DNA from 4 places in the Arthrobacter sp. ERGS1:01 genome. Region 1 is predicted to be linked to each of the others. Evidence: riboswitches for the same ligand, from Rfam matches in the RefSeq annotation. Region 1 holds a riboswitch; each other region holds the start of a gene.
What was found. A riboswitch is a leader RNA that binds a small molecule or an ion and turns the genes downstream of it on or off. The one in region 1 is predicted to bind S-adenosylmethionine.
Positions count from the first base shown of each region.

Region 2: another riboswitch for S-adenosylmethionine. It lies ahead of AL755_RS20625 (DUF1737 domain-containing protein); the one in region 1 lies ahead of AL755_RS04860 (hypothetical protein).
Region 3: another riboswitch for S-adenosylmethionine. It lies ahead of AL755_RS06790 (bifunctional o-acetylhomoserine/o-acetylserine sulfhydrylase); the one in region 1 lies ahead of AL755_RS04860 (hypothetical protein).
Region 4: another riboswitch for S-adenosylmethionine. It lies ahead of AL755_RS16145 (aminotransferase class V-fold PLP-dependent enzyme); the one in region 1 lies ahead of AL755_RS04860 (hypothetical protein).

Region 1 covers NZ_CP012479.1:184,730-188,168, reverse strand. The annotation lists gene AL755_RS04865 (sodium:solute symporter) at 1-1,103, shown strand, start outside; SAM riboswitch class IV at 1,266-1,379, shown strand; gene AL755_RS04860 (hypothetical protein) at 1,394-1,696, shown strand; gene AL755_RS04855 (VIT1/CCC1 transporter family protein) at 1,802-2,893, shown strand; gene AL755_RS04850 (LOG family protein) at 2,897-3,439, opposite strand, start outside.
Region 2 covers NZ_CP012479.1:3,682,536-3,685,974, reverse strand. The annotation lists gene AL755_RS20635 (O-succinylhomoserine sulfhydrylase) at 1-620, opposite strand, end outside; gene AL755_RS20630 (rhodanese-like domain-containing protein) at 678-1,070, opposite strand; gene AL755_RS20625 (DUF1737 domain-containing protein) at 1,067-1,339, opposite strand; SAM riboswitch class IV at 1,417-1,537, opposite strand; gene AL755_RS20620 (Pr6Pr family membrane protein) at 1,664-2,329, shown strand; gene AL755_RS20615 (aminodeoxychorismate lyase) at 2,344-3,261, opposite strand; gene AL755_RS20610 (HdeD family acid-resistance protein) at 3,316-3,439, opposite strand, start outside.
Region 3 covers NZ_CP012479.1:656,640-660,078, forward strand. The annotation lists gene AL755_RS06785 (Tex family protein) at 1-1,451, shown strand, start outside; SAM riboswitch class IV at 1,600-1,715, shown strand; gene AL755_RS06790 (bifunctional o-acetylhomoserine/o-acetylserine sulfhydrylase) at 1,799-3,115, shown strand; gene metX (homoserine O-acetyltransferase MetX) at 3,211-3,439, shown strand, end outside.
Region 4 covers NZ_CP012479.1:2,689,833-2,693,271, forward strand. The annotation lists gene rsgA (ribosome small subunit-dependent GTPase A) at 1-1,008, shown strand, start outside; gene hisN (histidinol-phosphatase) at 1,071-1,883, shown strand; SAM riboswitch class IV at 1,980-2,093, shown strand; gene AL755_RS16145 (aminotransferase class V-fold PLP-dependent enzyme) at 2,151-3,439, shown strand, end outside.

The DNA.
Region 1 (3,439 bases):
TTGGCTGGGAGCGCTGGCTGGCCATCGCGGTGGGCGGCGCCATTGTGCTGGTCTACTCCACGATTGGCGGCATGTGGTCCATCACCCTGGCCGACCAGGTCCAGTTCATCATCAAGACCGTGGGCATCTTCTTCCTCATGCTCCCCTTCACCTTCAACGCCGCCGGCGGCTTGGACGGCATCAAGTCCCGCCTCGACGCGAGCTTCTTCCAGTGGGACGGGATCGGCGTCAGCACCATCGTGACGTTCTTCGTGGTCTACACGCTGGGCATCCTGATCGGCCAGGACATCTGGCAGCGCGTCTTCACCGCCAAGAACCCCACGGTGGCCCGCTGGGGCGGCTCCACGGCCGGCATCTACTGCATCCTGTACGGTGTGGCCGGCGCCCTGATCGGCCTCGCCGCCCGCGTGGCACTGCCGCACATTGACGTTGCCTCACTCGGCAAGGACGCCGTCTACGCCGAGGTGGCCACCAACATCCTGCCCATCGGCATCGGCGGCCTGGTCATGGCCGCCGCCGTGGCCGCCATGATGTCCACCGCCTCCGGCGCCTTGATCGCCGCCGCCACCGTGGCCCGCGCCGACGTGGTCCCGTTCGTGGCCAGCTGGTTCGGCAAGAAGATCGACAACTCCGACTCCTCCAACCCCGAGCACGACATCAAGGGCAACCGCATGTACGTGCTGGGCCTGGGCCTGCTGGTGGTGCTGATTTCCATCCTCGCCTCCGACGTCGTGTTTGCCCTGACCGTGGCCTACGACATCCTGGTGGGCGGCCTGCTCGTGGCCATCATCGGCGGCCTTGTCTGGAAGCGCGGCACGGGACTGGGCGCTGCCTGGTCCATGGCCGCCGGTTGCGCGGTCACCCTGGGCCTGCTGGTCCTCTACGGCACCGGCGTGCTGCACAGCCTCGACCCGTTCAACGACGGCATCTACGCCAACGAACCCATCTACTTCGGCCTGGCCGCCTCCCTGGTGGTCTACGTAGTAGTGTCGCTGCTGAGCCCGCCCACCCCGGCCCACATCCGCAAGGGCTGGGACGACCGCCTGGCCGCTGCGGCCACGGACTCCAACGCCGACGACATCAAGTCAGTCGTCAACGGCTAACCAGGCACACGCCCCCGTGCGGTGGAGCCACATTTTTGGGCCCACAGCCGCGAGGGGCCCGCTGCGAGCTTGCGAGCAGTGGGAGCGGCTGGGGCGGTGGTTTGCGTAATTTATTACGCAAACCACCGCCCACGCGCTTTAAGGCAGTAGCCTTGTGAGCAGCTTCAAGAGATGCGGCGCCAAGCTCCGACTGGCCGCACGCCAACCCCATGTTCGCAGGGTGGCTCGGATGAGGAAGTGACCAGCGGTGACTGGATCCGCGGGTAAGAGCACTCCCAAAGGCCTTGATGATGACTGTCCTTTCCGTTAACCGCACCCGCCGCACCTCCCCCGCGCCCGCCGCAGCAGCCCCTGCCGCACCCGGCATTCCCGTGCTGCCCGCCGTGGACGCCAACCTTGGCACGGTCGCCTTCCACACCCCTGCCGGGCACCACGCCTACTGGTCCGCCGAGCCCGCCCAGCTCCTCGACGCCCTCGCGCAGGCCGTGCGCCCGGCCCGTTGGATCCCGGAAATCGGCACCCTGGTGGTCACCGTGGCGCAGACCGGAGTCCGCTCCGGCCGGGGCCTCGGCTTCAAACTCCAGCGGTTCTAAGCGACCGCGAAAATGCGGTGCGCCGAAACTTTTTCCCAAGGAGTACCGGCCGAAAAACCGCGCCGATTCGCGCTACAGTGAGGGCTGACTTGAGGAGATCCCATCATGCCCGAGCGTGTACCCACCCCCGCTGAAATCAAGCGGTGGCGACAATATTTGGCCGATGAACGGGCCGAAGCGTCCGTCTACCGTGATCTTGCCCAACGCCGCGACGGCGAGGAAAAAGCCATCCTGCTGGCCCTGGCCCAGGCCGAAGGCCGGCACGAACAGCACTGGCTGAACCTGCTCGGCGAACATGCCGACCATGCCGTGCACCCTTCGGCCCGCAACCGGCTGTTGGGCCTGCTGGCCCGCCGCTTCGGCTCCGTCTTTGTGCTGGCCCTGGCGCAGCGCTCCGAATCCCGCTCCCCCTACGCGTCCGACGTCGACGCCACCGATGCGATGGCCGCCGACGAGGCGATCCATGAGGAAGTGGTCCGCGGGCTTGCCACGCGCGGGCGCAACCGGCTCTCCGGTTCGTTCCGGGCCGCCGTCTTTGGCGCCAACGACGGCCTGGTCAGCAACCTGTCCCTGGTGATGGGTATGGCGGCCACCGGCGTGGGCAGCCAGGTGGTCCTGTTCAGCGGCATCGCCGGGCTCCTGGCCGGGGCGTTGTCCATGGGTGCCGGGGAGTTTGTTTCCGTCCGGTCCCAGCGCGAACTGCTCGACGCCTCCCTCCCCACCCAGGTCACGCTGTCCGCGGCACCGTCCTTGGACCTCGAGAACAACGAACTGGTGCTGGTCTACCTGGCCCGCGGCATGTCCCGTGAAACGGCCGAGCACCGGGCAGCCGAACGCATGGGCCAGTTCACCTGCGACTGCGACCCCAGCCTGTCCCTGCAGCCGGACAAGTTCGAGGAAGCCGACGACCACGAAACCCTGGGCACCGCCTGGGGTGCGGCAAGCTCCAGCTTCTGCTTCTTCGCCTCCGGCGCCATCATCCCCATCCTGCCGTTCCTGTTCGGCATGACGGGCATCGGCGCCCTGGCATTGTCCTGCGCCCTGGTGGGCCTGACGCTCATGGGCACGGGCGCCGTCGTCGGCCTGCTCTCCGGGGCATCACCGCTGTGGCGTGGCCTGCGCCAGCTGGGCATCGGCATGGGTGCAGCCGCGGCCACCTACGTGCTGGGCCTGCTGTTCGGATCGGTCATCGGCTAGCAGCTACTGCAACAGGGTGGGCCGGGAGGCGAGCACCGCGCACGCCTCGTCGACGGTTTCGACGACGTGCACATTCGCCGCCATGGCCCGGCCCCGCCCCAGCGCCGCCAACAGCGGTTGCACGGGCAATTCCTGCTCCCAATGCGTCCTGCCCACCAGGATCATCGGGGTGACGGCGCCGTCGGCCGCGTAATAGTTCTCGCAGGCGTCCTGGAAGATCTCCTGCACCGTGCCGGCCGCGCCGGGCAGGAAGATGATCCCGCCATTGGAGCGTGCCAGCAGGACCGCCTCCCGGATGGAGTTCGCAAAGTACTTGGCGATGTGGGTGGCGAACACATTGGGCGGTTCGTGGCCGTAGAACCAGGTGGGGATGCCGATGCTCGGCGCACCCGACGGATACCCGGCCAGGACCGCCTGCGCCGCACGGGCCCATTCGGTGATCGAGGGCCGGAAACCGGGCACGGCACCCAGGGTGGCCAGCGCGCCGTCCAGGGCGTCGTCGTCGTACGTGGACAGATACGCGCCCAGATTGGCGGCCTCCATGGC
Region 2 (3,439 bases), 530 kb from region 1:
ATCACGTCCGCGCCAAAGTCGCCGCAGCGCTGCAACAGGGGAGTGGCGAACACGTTGTCGGCCACCACCTTGGCGCCGGCCGCATGGGCCAGATCGCACACGGCCTGCAGGTCCACGATCTCCTGCATGGGGTTCGACGGCGACTCGAAGAACACCGCCGTGGTCGGCACGGAAAGCGCCTCGCGCCACTGCTCCAGGTCCGGGCCGTCCACGAACACGGTCTCCACGCCCCAGCGGGGGAGCAGTTCGTTCAGGATCACGAAGCAGGAGCCGAACAGCGACCGGGACGCCACCACGCGGTCCCCGGCGGCCAGCAGCGCGCCGAGGGCAGTGAAGACGGCGGACATGCCCGACGCCGTTGCGAAGCAGGCTTCGGTGCCCTCGAGCAGGCGCAGCCGCTCCTGGAACGTGGCCACCGTGGGGTTGCCATAGCGGGAGTAGACGAAGCGGTCCACCTCGCCCGTGAAGGCCTGCTCGGCGGCCTCGGCGGATTCGTAGACGAAGCCGGAGTTCAGGAACAGGGCCTCGGAGGTCTCCTGGAAGTTGCTGCGGTCCAGCCCGCCCCGGACGGCCTGGGTGTCCTCGGCCCAGCTGGCGGCGTGCTCATTAAAGTTGCTCAAGTGCTTGTGTTTCCTTAGCTTTCGCTGATGGTGGTGTGGAGGGGGCGCCGGCGGGCGTTATTTCCAGGGCAGCTTGCGGTTCTTCCAGCCGTTGACCACGCGGTCGCCGTAGGAGTCCGGGACGCCCTCAAAACCCTCAAGGACGTTGAACGCCGTGTAGCCGGCGGCCGTGGCGGCCTCGGCCGCCGCGATGGACCGGGCGCCGGAGCGGCACAGCACCACCAATGGTTTTTCGGCCGGAACGGCGGCGGCCAATTCCTCAAGGAACGCCGGGTTCGGGGCGCCGGAGGCGAGGTTCCACTGGATGAAGACCGGCTCCGTGCCCAATGCGGATACGTCCGGGACGCCGATGTGCGCCCATTCGCCCTCGGTGCGCACGTCCACCAGCACGGCGCCGTTGGCGAGTTTTTCCCAGGCGGTTTCGGGGGCGAGGTCCCCGGCGTAGCTCACGCGATTCCCTCGCCGTCGAACTCAAGATCGGCATCCAGCGCGTCCACGGCGTCGGCGACGGCGGCGTCGGAGGTGGCCACGGCTGCCGGGAGGATCACGGCCTGCGCGCAGATCACCGAGGTGCCGTTGAACGTGACGGCCGGGTTGCCGTGCAGCACATAGCCCTCGGCGAGGGCGGCGGAGATCCGTTCACAAAAGGAGCGGTCGTCGGGGCCGGTGATGAGCCGGTAGGCCAGGGGGAATCTTCTGCGGACATGTGTACTCCTCAAGTGCAGGCGGACGGCCCTGCAAGCGGGTGCTCGTTCCGTGCCCTCCGCAGCCAACACGGAGGGAGCAAAAGAGGCGCATGTCTCGCTTGCAAGCCGCGGCCGCTGGTCGCCGGGTTTGCCGAGTAGTCACCTGAGGCACCCCGCCGAAAAGAGGGTTGCCGTCCAGCAAGTCAGGGCTTGGCGCTGGAACTCGTTACTCACTTGAAAAATAACACATCCCCAGCGCCCGGCGGGCAACCATGACGGAGAATGTGGCGCAACATGACAGGCTGCATTTACATTTCAAATACGCATTTCGGGTACTCGCAATGGCAGGATGTTGCCATGACAACACGCCGCACCCTTGCCGCCCTGCGATTCCTGCTCGGTGCCGTCACCCTGATCGCCATGGGCACCCAGCTAAGCATCCACATTTCAAATGGTTTCCCGGTGGTGAACTTCTTCAGCTACTTCACGAACCTGGGGAATTTGCTGGCCGCCGTAGTGCTCATGGTGGAGGCCGTGCTGATCTGGCGCGGGAAGGAACTGGGCCCGCTGTGGCAGGTGCTGCGCTGCGTGTCGGTGGTCTGCATGGCCCTGGTGGGGATCGTCTTCAGCGCCCTGCTGCGCAACGTCGACCTCGGCTCGCTGCTGCCGTGGATCAACACGTGGATGCACTACGTGATGCCCATTGCCGTGGTGCTGGACTGGCTGGTCCAGTCCCCGCGCCTGAGGATCCCGCTGAGCCGGCTCGGCGTCGCCGTGGTCTTCCCCCTGGCGTACCTTGCCTACTCGCTGATCCGCGGCGCGGCCATCAACTGGTACGCGTACCCGTTCCTGAACCCGGCCAACGGCGGCTACGGCTCAGTCGCGGTGACCTGCGTGCTCATTGCGGTCGCGTTCATTGCCACCAGCACGGTGCTGATCCTGCTCGGCAACAAGCTCCACCCCCTGGTGCCGCCCGTGACACCCGCCCACTCCGCGCAGCGCCGGAGCGCGGCCGTCTCGTAGCGGGCCTTCGACGCCTAGTGGGTTTGGGCCAGCAGGGCCGCCAGCTCGGCGGTCAGGGCGGCCCTGACACCGGCCGTGCCGATTTCGGCGCCGTCGATCGTAGTGACGGGCGCCAGCAGCCGGATGCTCGAAATAAGCCATACGGCGTCGGCGTCGAGCAGATCCGCCGGCAGCAGCGGTCCGTAGCCCAGCTCCCAGCCGGCGTCCCTGGCTGCGGCAAACAACGCGCCCTGCGTGGTGCCGGGCAGGATCCCGCTGTCCAGGTTCGGCGTGATGAGGCGCTTGACGGGCGTGCCGTCGTCGTCCTTGATGTGCGCCAACAGGACTGACGACGTCGGCCCCTCCAGCACGTGGCCGTCGCTGCTGGTGAAGATGACGTCGTCGGCGCCCTGCTCGTGGGCGTGCCGGAGGGCGGCCATGTTGACGGCGTAGGAGAGCGTCTTGGCGCCCAGCAGGAGCCACGGCGCCCGGGCGGCGACGGTGCTGTCGTAGCCGCGGTCCAGCAGGATCACATCAAGGCCCTTGGCGCGTTGCTCGGCCAGCAGCGCCGGCACGGGCGACGCCTGCACCCACGCGGTGGGGGAGTTGGCACCCTCGGGACCGCGCGTGACGATCAGTTTCAAGATGACGTTGGTGTTGCCGTGCTCGTCCGGTTGCTGCGGCGAGGCGGTTTCAAAGGTGGCCACGGCCGTCGCGATGGCGCGGAGCCAGGCGTCGTCCGCGGGGAGGTCCAGGCTCATGGTGCGCGCGGAGGTGGCGAGCCGGTCAAGGTGCGCCTGGACCTTGCGGGGTGCGCCGTTGACGGCCAGCAGGGATTCAAAGATGCCGTCGCCGCGGGTGACGCCCTGATCGGTGGCCAACAGCACGGGGGCGTCGGCGTCGGCGATGCGCCCATCCGGGCGCGCGGGATCAATAAACACCAAAACAGTCATGCCTTAGAGCTTAGTCCCCACCCGCACCCCCAACCTTGTGCCTCCCCAAGCGCATCAGCCCAGCTGGGTCAGCACGCCGCGGCCAAAGGTGAAGGCGCGCACAAGGCCCAGCAGGCCCAGCACGATCAGCAGGATGGCCGTCATGGTCAGCAGCCACAGGGCCGACCACACCGGGACG
Region 3 (3,439 bases), 470 kb from region 1:
GAAACCGGGCCACACTGGGCCTTGACCCGGGCCTGCGCACGGGCGTGAAGGTGGCCGTGGTGGACGGTACCGGACAGGTCACCGCCACCGACACCATCTACCCGCACGCCCCCGCCCGCCGCTGGAATGAATCCCTGGCCACGCTCGTGGAACTGGCCCGCAGGCACAAGGTGGAGCTCGTGGCCATCGGCAACGGCACGGCCAGCCGGGAGACCGACAAACTGGCCGCCGAACTCCTGGCCGAGCTCAAGCGCCTCGATCCGTCCGTGCCGGTGGCCAAGTTGGTGGTCTCCGAGGCGGGCGCCTCCGTCTACTCGGCGTCGGCGCTTGCCGGTGCCGAACTGCCCGGCATGGACGTTTCGCTGCGCGGCGCCGTCTCCATTGCCCGCCGCCTCCAGGACCCGCTCGCAGAACTCGTCAAGATCGATCCGAAGTCGATCGGCGTGGGCCAGTACCAGCACGACCTCACCCCGGCCAAGCTGGAACGCTCCCTTGACGCCGTCGTCGAGGACTGCGTGAACGCCGTGGGCGTGGACCTGAACACTGCGTCGCCGGCGCTGCTGGCCAGGGTGGCCGGCGTCGGGCCGTTGCTGAGCGAAAACATCGTGGCGCACCGCAACGAACACGGCCCGTTCGGCAAGCGCCGCGAACTGCTCAAGGTGGCCCGACTGGGTCCCAAGGCGTACGAGCAATGCGCCGGCTTCCTGCGCATCACCGGGGGAGCGGAGCCGCTGGATGCCTCCAGTGTCCACCCCGAGGCGTACGGGGTGGCCCGGAAGATCCTCGCCGCCGCGGGGGCCGCGCCGGCCGAAATCTCCGGCGGCGTGGGCGCCGTGGCCGGCCTGAACCCGGCCGACTTCGTGGACGGCTCATTCGGCCTGCCCACCGTCAAGGACATCGTGGCCGAGCTGCAAAAGCCCGGCCGGGACCCGCGCCCCCGCTTCGAAACGGCGTCATTCACCGACGGCATCGAGAAAATCACCGACCTGCGCCCCGGCATGATCCTGGAGGGCACCGTCTCCAACGTGGCCGCCTTTGGCGCGTTCGTGGACATCGGCGTGCACCAGGACGGTCTGGTCCACGTCTCAGCCATGAGCAACAACTTCGTCTCCGACCCGCACTCCGTGGTCAAGTCCGGCCAGGTGGTGCGCGTGAAGGTCCTGGAGGTGGAGCCCGAGCGCAAGCGCATCTCCCTCACCCTGCGCCTGGATGACGAGGCCGCAAGCCCCGGGAACGACGCCGGCTCCCGAGCCCCGGGACGCAAGCCGGGGAAGCCCGTGGAGGAGCCGCGCGAAGGCCGGCGACCCGGACAAGACCGGTCTCGACAAGACCGGTCTCGACAAGCCCGACCGGCAGGCGGACAGTCGCGAACTCCGCAGGCGGCACCCGCACCGGCCAACACGGCCATGGCCGAGGCGCTGCGCCGCGCGGGACTGGGAAAGAAGGGCTAGGCGTCTATCGAGGGGGAAATGGCGCATCTTCGGCTGGAAGTTCGACATTTTCCCCTCTTGGACTGCATTTTCAAGCACTTCTTCGGCAGAAGTCATAAAGCCGTCACAATCTTGCACGGGCGGCGGGGTATCTCCCACACTGGAAACAGGTCATGAGTGTCAGCGACAAGCCCCGGCTCGCTGACCGGCAACCCTCCACCGCGGTGGGGTGCCCCGGGTGAAGACCTGGCACTGGGCCGTCCGGCCGCAGTGCAAGCGCGGGCCGCAGCGACAGCAGGCCCACCCGTCGATGACCGACGCATGGTGGGCCTTGTCATTGCCGGCCTCTAGTGTGAAGGAATCTTCCCATGAACAATGCCTGGTCCTTTGAAACCCGCCAGATCCATGTAGGCCAGGAGCCCGATGCCGCCACCGGTGCGCGGGCCCTGCCGATCTACCAGACCTCATCCTTCGTGTTCCCGTCGGCCGAAAGCGCCGCCGCACGCTTCGCCCTGGCCGAGCTGGAACCCATCTACACCCGCATCGGCAACCCCACGCAGGACGCCGTGGAACAGCGGATCGCCAGCCTCGAAGGCGGTGTGGCCGCCCTGCTGCTGTCCTCCGGCCAGGCCGCCACCACGTTCGCCATCCTGAACCTGGCCCAGGCCGGGGACCACATCGTCTCCAGCCCCAGCATCTACGGCGGCACCTACAACCTGCTGGCGCACAGCCTCAAGCGTCTGGGCATCGAGGTCACGTTCGTCGCCGACCCCGACAACCTGGACGAATGGCGCGCCGCCGTCCGCCCCAACACCAAGGCATTCTTCGGCGAAGTGGTCTCCAACCCGCGCCAGGACGTGCTGGACCTGGAAAACATCAGCGCGATCGCCCACGAGGCCGGCGTGCCGCTGCTCGTGGACAACACCCTGGCCACCCCGTACCTGATCCGCCCGCTGGAATGGGGCGCGGACATCGTCATCCACTCCGCCACCAAGTACCTGGGCGGCCACGGCAGCGCGATTGCCGGCGTGATCGTCGACGGCGGCAAGTTCGACTTCGCGGCCGATCCGGAGAAGTTCCCCGGCTTCAACACCCCCGACGTGACTTACAACGGCCTGGTCTACGCCCGTGACCTTGGCGTCGGCAGCGCGCTGGGCGCCAACCTCGCCTACATCCTCAAGGCCCGCGTTCAGCTCCTGCGTGACCTCGGCTCCGCCGTCGCCCCCTTCAACGCGTTCCTGATCGCCCAGGGCATCGAGACGCTGAGCCTGCGCGTGGACCGCCACGTCAGCAACGCCGTCGCCGTCGCCACCTGGCTGGAGGAAAACGAGAACGTCGAGGCCGTGGCCTACGCCGGGATCCCGTCCAGCCCGTGGTTTGAGCGCGGCCGCAAGTACGGCCCCAAGGGCACCGGCGCCGTCATCGCCTTCGACATCAAGGGCGGTGCCGAGGCCGGCAAGCGCTTCGTGGACGGCCTGGAACTGCACTCGCACGTTGCCAACATCGGCGACGTCCGCTCGCTGGTGATCCACCCGGCATCCACCACGCACGCCCAGCTGTCCCCGGAGGAGCAGCTCGCAGCAGGTGTCCGCCCGGGCCTGGTGCGCCTGTCCGTGGGCCTCGAAGGCATCGAGGACATCCTGGCCGACCTCGAAGCCGGGTTCCGCGCAGCAAAATCGGCGTGACCCCCGTGGGCCTGACAGCAGCGGAGCGGGACGTGTTTTCCCCAGACATTGAAACAGGCGGCCCCGAACCGGTAGGTGAGGAATTCTCGGCCGCCGTGGGCCAGGGTGGCGGCGTGCTGCGCTCGGTAGGCATCGGCGCGCTGCCACTGGAAGCCGGGGGGGTGCTGCCCCAGGTCACCATGGCCTTTGAATGCTGGGGCACCCTGAACGCGGCCGGCAACAACGCCGTGCTCATCCAGCACGCACTCACCGGAAGCACCCACGTCAGTCGCGGGGACTCCGAGGAGGACGGCTGGTGGGAAGGCCTGGTGGGCCCGGGCTCGG
Region 4 (3,439 bases), 1.5 Mb from region 1:
ACGGTGGACCGCGGCCGGTACACCGCGATTGTCGATGAGGACCTGCCCACGGAACGGATCCTCATTGCAGCACGCGCCCGCGAACTGCGCCGCTCCCCCGTGGTGGCCGGCGACTTCGTAGCCCTGGTCGGCGACACCACCGGCAACCCCGACACGTTGGCACGGCTGGTGCGGGTGGAGACGCGCCGCACACTGCTGCGCCGCAGTGCCGACGACACCGATCCCATCGAGCGGGTTGTGGTGGCCAACGCCGACCAATTGGTCATCGTGGTGGCCGCCGCCAACCCCGAACCGCGCACGGGCTTCATCGACCGCGCCCTGGTGGCCGCCTATGACTCCGGGATCGCCCCGATCCTGCTGATCACCAAGGCCGACATCAAGGATCCGGCCGAGCTGCTGGCCAACTACGAACACCTGGACATGACCGTGGTCATCAGCCGCACGGCCTCCCTGGGCGCGGCCGACGCTGCGTCCGCCATCGACGCCCGCAGCAACGACGGCGACTCCGCCCTCCTGGCCGGCGGCGCCGTCGAACAGCTCCGCGAATACCTTGACGGCAAGGTCAGCGTGCTGGTGGGCCATTCCGGCGTCGGAAAGTCCACCATGGTCAACGCACTGACCGGGTCCCAGCGGGCCACCGGCGGCGTTAACGCCGTCACGGGCCGCGGCCGGCACACCTCCTCCTCGGCCCTGGCGCTGCGGCTCCAGGACGGCGAACCGCGCTCGTGGATCATCGACACTCCCGGCATCCGCTCCTTTGGCCTGGCCCACGTGGACGCCGACCGGATCCTGCAGGCCTTCCCCGACCTTCAACCGGGCACCGACGACTGCGAACGCGGCTGCAAGCACGATTCCGCGGCCGTCAACTGCGGCCTGGACCCGTGGGTGGCCGACGGCCACGCCGGCGACGCGGGCCCGGCGCGGCTGGCGTCACTGCGCCGACTTCTGGGCACCAGCGACCGCACCGAGGGCCGCGCGGAGGCCAAGGAACTCGGCACGATCGACTAGTCTGCGGCGGGGTGCTCCCGGCAATCCGCACTATTCGCCCAACTACCGATAGCGTGTTGCATATGACGACCCCACCCCAGACGTACAACGACGACCTCCGCCTGGCCCACGTCCTGGCCGACACCGTCGATTCGCTGACGATGTCCCGCTTCAAGGCCCTGGATTTGAAGATTGAGACCAAGCCGGACCTGACGCCGGTGACGGATGCGGACAAGGCCGCCGAGGAGTCGATTCGCAGCCAGCTTTCCCGGGTCCGCCCCCGGGATGCCGTGCTGGGTGAGGAGTTTGGCAGCAGCGGCCACGGCTCGCGCCGCTGGATCATCGACCCGATCGACGGCACCAAGAACTTTGTGCGCGGCGTGCCCGTCTGGGCCACCCTGATCGCCCTGGTGGATGAGGGACGCCCCGTGGTCGGCGTCGTCAGCGCCCCCGCCCTGGGCAAGCGCTGGTGGGCGGCCGAGGGCACGGGCGCCTACATGGGCAAGTCGCTGGCCGCGGCCACCCGCATCCGGGTCTCCAACGTCTCCGAACTTTCCGACGCCTCGCTCTCCTACTCCTCGCTGACGGGCTGGGCCGAGCGCGGAAACCGCGACGATTTCCTGCGCCTGACCGACGACGTGTGGCGCACCCGCGCTTATGGCGATTTTTGGTCGTACTGCATGGTGGCCGAGGGTGCCGTGGACATTGCCTGCGAGCCCGAACTGAACTTGTACGACATGGCCGCCCTGGTGCCGATCGTCACCGAGGCCGGCGGCCGCTTCACCTCGCTCGACGGCGTGGACGGCCCCTTTGGCGGCAACGCCCTGGCCACGAACTCCATCCTGCACACGGATGTGCTGCGCCGCCTGAACCCGGGCTGGGACGACCTCCTCTAGGGGATGACATGGCACGGCCGGGTTAACTCCGGCCGTGCCGTTAAGCAACGTAATAAATATGGCGGAGGCGGCGAATCGGCTAGCCTTTTTTGCATAGGTCACGAGTGCCAGCGCTAAACCCCGGTTTGCTGGCCGGCAACCCTCCTTTCGCGGCGGGGTGCCCCGGGTGACGACCTGGCCAGGCCGGAGCGGTCATGGCAAGCGCGGATTTCCCATCCGGCGCCTTCGTCGGCGCCGCACGTGAAGTCCTTCCTTTAAGGAAGCCTCATGAGTTCTGCCATTCTTGAAAAAGCCCCCGTCGCCGCCGAACCCCTGCTGCCCGTGGTGGGCAGCGAGCTGGCCGCGCCGTTGATTCACGGCGGGCACGTCCGGTACGCCAACCTTGACTATGCCGCCTCGGCGCCGGCCGTGGAGGACGTTGCCGCCCATCTCTCCGAGGTGCTCCCGTATTACGCCAGCGTCCACCGCGGCGCGGGCTTCGCCTCCCAGGTCAGCACCTCCGTCTACGAAAACGCCCGGCACATCGTGGCCGGTTTTGTGGGCGCCCGGGCCGATGACACCGTCATCTTCACCCGCAACACCACCGATTCGCTGAACCTGCTGGCCGGCTGCGTGCAGTCGCTGCTTGCCGGCAACGGCTTCACGGAAGGCGTCTCCAACGCCCACGGCGAGGTCCTGTACCTGGACATCGAACACCACGCCAACCTGCTGCCATGGCAGGGCCTGCCGCACCGCTCGGTGGTGGCCGGGCAGAGCCTTGCCTCGACGCTGTCCCGTGTGGAGACACAACTGCGGGCCGGAAACGTGGTGCTGCTGGCCGTGACCGGCGCATCCAATGTGACGGGTGAGGTTCTCCCCGTTGCCGAGCTTGCCGCCCTGGCCCATCAGTACGGCGCCCGCATCGTGGTCGACGCCGCCCAACTCGCCCCGCACCGGCGCATCGACATGGCCCGCGACGGGATCGACTTCCTGGCGTTCTCCGGCCACAAGCTCTACGCCCCGTTCGGCTCCGGCGTGCTGGTGGGCCGGCCCGACTGGCTCGACGCCGGCACCCCGCACCTGGCCGGCGGCGGCGCCGTGAAGGACGTCCGGCTGGAATCCGTGCGCTGGACCGAGGGCCCGGCCCGCCACGAGGCCGGCTCCCCCAACGTCCTGGGTGCCGCCACCCTGGCCCGGGCCGCCCAGGTGCTGGCCGGGCTCGACGCCGACGAATGGCACGCCCACGAACAGCAGTTGCGCTCCCACCTGGTGGCGGGACTGTCCGAGACCGACGGCGTCACGGTGCATCACCTGTTCAGCGACGCCGACACCTACCCTAACGCCGGCAGCATCGGCGTCGTGAACTTCTCGGTGGAGGGCTACGACGCCGGACTCGTGGCAGCCTATTTGTCGGCCGAACACGGCGTGGGCGTGCGGGACGGCAAGTTCTGCGCCCACCCCCTGCTGCGCCGCCTGGGCCTGCCGTCGGGCTCCTTGCGGGCCAGCTTTGGCGTGGGTTCCCGGCTCGAGGACGCGGACAGGCTGATCGCCGGGATCCGGACGCTCCTGGCGGACGG